2 regions of the Erwinia sorbitola genome follow, and region 1 is predicted to be linked to the other one. Evidence: predicted binding sites of a transcription regulator. Region 1 holds the regulator's gene; the other holds the start of a gene.

The links. The regulator ArgR, encoded in region 1, controls arginine synthesis, uptake and breakdown. The targets are predictions, from matches to a motif close to ANTGAATAAAAATACANT.
Region 2: the regulator ArgR is predicted to act here: its motif matches at 1,432-1,449, upstream of argE (acetylornithine deacetylase).

What each region holds. Positions count from the first base shown of each region.
Region 1 covers NZ_CP046509.1:474,682-478,106, reverse strand. The annotation lists gene degS (outer membrane-stress sensor serine endopeptidase DegS) at 1-199, shown strand, start outside; gene mdh (malate dehydrogenase) at 357-1,292, opposite strand; gene argR (transcriptional regulator ArgR) at 1,612-2,082, shown strand; gene yhcN (peroxide/acid stress response protein YhcN) at 2,512-2,775, shown strand; gene yhcN (peroxide/acid stress response protein YhcN) at 2,902-3,171, shown strand; gene yhcN (peroxide/acid stress response protein YhcN) at 3,266-3,425, shown strand, end outside.
Region 2 covers NZ_CP046509.1:4,488,942-4,492,366, reverse strand. The annotation lists gene argE (acetylornithine deacetylase) at 233-1,384, opposite strand; gene argB (acetylglutamate kinase) at 1,556-2,332, shown strand; gene GN242_RS20360 (argininosuccinate synthase) at 2,379-3,425, shown strand, end outside.

The DNA of each region.
Region 1 (3,425 bases):
CGATGTTGCCGGTATTCAGGTTAACGATACTATTACCCGGGTTAATAACGTTCAGGCTGCTTCTCCACTGGAAACCATGGATCAGGTAGCGGAAATCCGGCCGGGAACAGTCATTAACGTAGAGATCAGCCGCGATGGCAAAAAGATTACACTGCCGGTAACCGTACAAGAGTACCCTGAAGATAATCAAGGGCAGTAATCGGGCCAGAAAGGCGCTGCGTCATACGAGCGAGAATCAACACTGAATCGACCCACTACCTGAATGTGGTAATGGGCATCCCCGGGAGCTTACTCTGGTAAGAGACCGGGGTGATTGCCAGCAGGCAACGCAGCGAAAGTACCTTTAAGAAGAGGATTTACTTAACGAACTCTTCGCCCAGTACAATATCTTTCTTCAGTGTGTCCAGCATGCCTTCCAGCGACCGCTGTTCAAACGCGCTCAGGGTGCCGATCGGACGACGCTCAACAATACCATTTTTACCCAGCAACAGCGGCTGCGAGAAGAAACGAGCGTGCTCGCCATCCCCTTCAACATAGGCACATTCAACAATATTGCTTTCACCGTTCAACGCACGCACCAGCGACAGACCAAACAGTGCACCCGCCTGCCCCATTGACAGAGTCGCCGATCCGCCACCTGCTTTCGCTTCGACAACTTCAGTACCGGCATTCTGAATACGTTTAGTCAGATCGGCAGCTTCCTGCTCGGTAAACTGTACGCCCGGAATCTGTGACAACAACGGCAGAATGGTTACGCCTGAATGTCCACCCACCACTGGCACGTTCAATTCCTGTGGCTGTTTGCCCTTCAGCGCAGCAACAAAGGTATTGGCACGGATAATATCCAGCGTGGTCACGCCGAACAGTCTGTTTTTGTCGTAAACGCCTGCTTTTTTCAGCACTTCAGCAGCAATCGCCACGGTGGTATTTACCGGGTTAGTAATGATTGCAATGAGCGCTTTTGGACTGGTCGAAGCGACCTGTTCAATCAGATTACGCACAATTCCGGCATTTACGTTGAAAAGATCTGAACGATCCATGCCGGGTTTACGCGCCACACCCGCAGAGATTAGCACCACATCAGCACCTTTTAGCGCCGGAGTAGCATCTTCACCACTGAAACCTTCGATTTTAACTGCGGTAGGGATATGGCTTAAATCAACCGCTACACCGGGCGTGACCGGGGCGATATCATAGAGGGAGAGTTCTGAACCTGCCGGAAGCTGAGTTTTAAGCAGGAGGGCCAGAGCCTGGCCAATACCACCTGCTGCACCGAGGACTGCAACTTTCATCCTAAACTCCTTATTATTTTTTGAACATGACGTTTGCCGTGAAATCAATAGAGCAGTTACACCGTGATTTGGCGTTACATTACACCCTTAAAGGTAACTGGAACAACCTCAAGATTATAACAAACTGTTCACATAGTGCGCATTTCAGCAGGCGTCAGCAAATTTTTTTTTAGCGCCAAAATTTGTTAAAATGCACCTCCAGACGGCCAGGGATAGCCCGAGAATCCATTTCTTATTTGCATAAACATTCATTTAATTGCATAATAATGTAATAACCCGCTGAGGGTATCCCTTAATAACCTCCTTTTATCGGTAACCTATGCGTAACCCATCGAAACAAGAAGATCTGATCAAGGCTTTCAAGGCCTTACTCAAGGAAGAAAAATTCAGCTCGCAGGGCGAAATAGTCAGTGCACTTCAGGAGGAAGGTTTCGAAAACATTAATCAGTCGAAAGTTTCCCGTATGCTGACGAAGTTTGGCGCCGTGCGCACGCGCAATGCGAAAATGGAAATGGTGTATTGCCTGCCCGCAGAACTTGGCGTGCCTACCACCACCAGCCCGCTGAAAAATCTGGTACTGGATATCGACTTCAACGACGCGCTGGTAGTGATTCACACCAGTCCGGGTGCAGCGCAGCTGATCGCGCGCCTGCTCGACTCCCTCGGGAAAGCAGAAGGCATTCTCGGGACTATCGCCGGTGATGACACCATCTTTATTACCCCTGCGCGTGCCTTTACAGTGAAGCAGCTCTACGATGCAGTTCTGGTACTGTTTGAACAAGAGTTATAAGCCACTTCAGGAATTAACTGCCCGGCAACACTCACTATTTATGCATTTCTCTCAGGGCCGAACGCTATCGGCCCTTTTTTTTATTCTTCTGGTAAAAGAACTCACCTCAGTATATTCCACTACCTTTTAGCCTGTAAGCGCGCGCCTATCGCCATTAAGATTTCTTTCAACAATGTGATCGACCACTAATAAGCGCACAAATCGCTAATTTCACACAGCATGATGTTTTTACAAGCATTTAACAGGTAAAGGTTAAAACATAAGCGCTTTTTATAACGGTTGGTTATTAAAAATCTGAAAAACCCCGAAAACCTTCGATGAAAAATTATTAGCATGCTATTAATATTTTACGTTATTAGATCTATACTTGTTTTCGTGATGCAAATCACAGTAACTAAAAAGATAAAAACAGTTGACGAGGAAAATATCATGAACGTTAAAACTACTATTGCTGCATTAAGCGTGTTATCTGCGCTGTCATTTGGCTCTTTTGCCGCTGAATCCATTAATAGCGATCAGGCGAAGGATCTGCAATCTATCGGCGTGATCAGCGTCAGTGGCATTACCGGTTCGCCTATGGATATCCATCAGGCACTGAATAATAAAGCAACCGAGAAAGGTGCCAGTGCTTACCGCGTTATCGAAGATTATGAGAACGGTAACTGGCACGCGACAGCCGAGCTGTACAAATAAGTCAGCATTTAACATCTACGTTAATTTATTAGTTAATTAATTAATGAAATCCGGTAACCCCAAGTATAACAAACGCTTTTTAAGCCCTTTCGGTTACCGTGCAACCCTATTTCTGGAGTCATCATCATGAAAACCACATTTACTATCGCTGCATTAACACTTGCCTCTGCTCTCTCTTTCGGTGCCAGCGCTGCTAACCTGGTCACTAATCAGCAAGTCGCCAGCCAGAACCTGCAGTCTGTCGGGACTGTGAGCGTCAGCGGCATCGACGGTACGCCAACGGATATCCGTCAGGCGCTGTCAGATAAGGCCGATCAGCAGGGCGCTACCTCTTACCGCGTAATTGAAGCGCGTAATGACGGTAACTACCACGCAACTGCTGAACTGTATAAATAAAATAGCGCACCGGGTGCTAATGCGCCCCCCAGTGACATGACTGCGGTCATGATGTTCCATCCGCAGGTTGTTTGTCACAATGAGGAGATTAAATATGAAAATTACAACAACCATCGCTGCATTGAGCCTGTTCTCTGCTATCAGCTTCGGCGCATCTGCTGCGCAGCTGGTGAATAGCCAACAGGCTGAGAATTTGCAATCTGCGGGGACAATTACGTTGAGTGGCGTGGCGGGTACACCGTCGGATATCCGTC
Region 2 (3,425 bases), 690 kb from region 1:
ACTCCAACTATTTTTGGCTATAAATAACCCTTGTGGGCATAACTCAGCCTTTTATCTAGCCACGTTAACAACCATTCGTCAATTGACTTAAATTTCCCGCATCGTGGCGCTAAGTGGCGGGAATTTATGAAATTTAACAACCCCGGAGTGAGATAAGTTATTCTTATCATCCCGAATAATCGAAATCAGAGATAATCGGCTGTTTTCACTGCCTATTACCTCTTCTTTTCACTTAGTGATGGCAAAAATGGTGCACCACCTGGGCGATCAGCTCTCTGGTTGGCTTGATAAATGCCGTGTCGATAAATTCATCCGGCTGGTGCGCCTGATCGATTGATCCCGGGCCTAAAACCAGCGTCGGGCAGATTTCCTGAATAAATGGTGCCTCGGTGCAGTAGTTGACCACTTCCGTTTCTGTTCCCAGCAGTTTCTCTACCACTTGCACCAGCTGATGTTCACGCGGGCACTCGTAGCCAGGGATCGGCGGATGCAATTCGCCTACGGTTAGTCGGCCAGGCCAGCGTGCGCTTACCGGAGCCAGCGCTTCATTCAGCAGCCCGTCGAGATCGCTTAACGTCAGACCCGGCAGTGGGCGTATATCCATATGCAGTTCACAGCAGGCGCAGATGCGGTTAGCAGCATCACCGCCGTTAATATGGCCGAAGTTCATTGTAGGGTAGGGGATCGCAAAGCCGTCGTGGTGATAGCGCGTTTTCAGCGTGTTGCGCAGCTCCATTAGCTGGGTAATCGACTCATGCATCAGTTCAATGGCGTTAACGCCTCGCCCCGGATCGCTGGAGTGGCCGGACTGGCCCTGAATGCGGATGACATTGGAAATATGGCCTTTATGGGCGCGTACAGGTTTCAGTGATGTTGGCTCGCCGATAATGGCACAGTCCGGGCGCAGGCTGGTCGTTTCAGAGAAGAACTTCGCACCCGCCATAGTGGTTTCTTCGTCAGCGGTAGCCAGGATGTAGAGCGGTTTTTTCAACGCTGACACGTCAATATCACGCAAAGTATCTAAAATGAAAGCGAAGAAGCCTTTCATATCAGCCGTTCCCAGCCCGTATAGCTTGTTATCGTGTTCGGTCAGGGTAAAGGGATCACGCGTCCAGCGGCCATCATCGAAAGGAACGGTATCAGTATGACCCGCCAGCAGAAGGCCTCCGGCACCGTTACCGCTCTTCGCCAGCATATTGAATTTATTGCGCGTACCAGGCACTGGCTGCACTTCCACCGTGAAGCCGATATCGCGGAACCAGCCAGCGAGTAAATTGATTAAAGTTTCATTGCTCTGATCGAGCGCACTGTCGGTTGCACTGATTGATGGCGTTGCAATCAACTGGCGGTAAATCTCAATAAAAGGGGGTAATTTTGTCTTCACTGTTGACAGTCCTTGGGTTAGGATAGTATCAATATTCATGCATTAATAGTGAATAAAAATACATTAACGACGACCGGATGGAAACCGATAATTTTGTCTTCCACGGTAGCAGTTCAACAGGCGTTTTGGCAGCCCTGAAGCGCAATGACTCATAGTGAGCGAGTGACTTTCATGACGAATCCGTTAATTATCAAGTTAGGTGGTGTGTTGCTGGACAGCGAAGAAGCGCTGGAGCGGCTGTTTGACGCCCTGGTGGCCTATCGTGCTGCTCATCAACGTCCGCTGCTGATTGTTCACGGTGGTGGCTGCCTGGTCGATGAGCTGATGACTAAATTAGCGCTGCCGGTGAAGAAGAAAAACGGCCTGCGTGTGACCCCAGCCGATCAGATTGACATTATTACCGGTGCGCTGGCTGGTACGGCGAACAAAACCCTGCTGGCCTGGTCGAAAAAACATGGCATTGATGCTGTGGGCCTCTGTCTTGGTGACGGCGGCAGCGTCAATGTGGCGCAGTTTGATGATGAGCTTGGCCACGTTGGTCTGGCAACGCCAGGCTCTCCACGGCTGATCTCCACGCTGCTGGAGGCGGGTTATCTGCCGGTAGTCAGCTCAATTGGTATTACTCAGGATGGCCTGCTGATGAACGTGAATGCCGATCAGGCAGCGACGGCACTGGCAGCTACTCTGGGCGCAGATCTGATTCTGCTCTCTGACGTTAGCGGTATTCTTGACGCTAATAAGCAGCGTATCGCTGAAATGACGGCAGAAAAAGCAGAACAGCTGATCGCTGACGGTGTGATCACCGACGGTATGATCGTTAAAGTAAACGCTGCACTGGACGCTGCCCGTACTCTGGGCCGTCCGGTTGATATTGCCAGCTGGCGCCATGCGGAACAGCTGCCAGCCCTGTTTAACGGCGTGTCCATTGGCACCCGTATCCTCGCTTAACTATAAACCTTTCCCGGAAGATGAAGGGAAGTTCAAGGAAAAGACAATGCAAGATAAGAGCATCAAAAAAATCGTACTGGCTTACTCCGGCGGTCTGGATACTTCGGCCATCATTCCATGGCTGAAAGAGAACTACGGCGGCTGTGAAGTCGTGGCATTCGTGGCGGACATCGGCCAGGAGCGCGGCGATCTGGAAGGCGTTGAGCAGAAAGCGCTGCAATCTGGTGCGTCAGAGTGTCATGTGGTGGATCTGCGTGAAGAGTTCATCAGCGAGTACGTTTATCCGGTGCTGCAAACCGGTGCCCTGTATGAAGGCACCTATCTGCTGGGAACGTCTATGGCGCGCCCGATTATCGCAAAAGCTCAGGTTGAACTGGCCCTTAAAGTGGGCGCAGATGCGCTGTGCCACGGCGCGACCGGTAAAGGTAATGACCAGGTGCGTTTCGAAACCACCTACACCGCGCTGGCACCACAGTTGAAAGTGGTTGCGCCATGGCGTGAGTGGAACCTGCGTTCCCGTGAAGCTCTGCTGGATTACCTGAAAGAACGTAATATCCCGACTACTGCGTCGCTGGAAAAAATTTACAGCCGTGATGAAAATGCATGGCATATCTCCACCGAAGGCGGCGTGCTGGAAAGCCCGTGGAACGCACCGAACAAAGATTGCTGGGTGTGGACCGTTGATCCGCTGGAAGCACCAGATCAGCCTGAGCAGGTGACCGTTTCCGTTGAGAAAGGCCGCGTTGTTGCCGTCAATGGCGAAGCGTTAAGCCCGTTTGGCTGCCTGGACAAACTGAATGCTATCGGTGCCCGTCACGGCGTTGGCCGTATCGACATCGTGGAAAACCGTCTGGTCGGTATCAAGTCCCGTGGCTGCTATGAAACCCCTGGCGGCACCATCATGGTGAATGCGCTGCGTGCCGTTGAGCAACTGGTGCTGGATCGCGATAGCTTCAAATGGCGTGAGCAGCTGGGTCTGGAAATGTCCTACGTGGTTTACGATGGTCGCTGGTTCGCGCCGCTGCGTAAATCTATTCAGGCCTCTGCCGCAGCACTGGCAGAAGAAGTGAATGGTGAAGTGGTTCTGCAACTG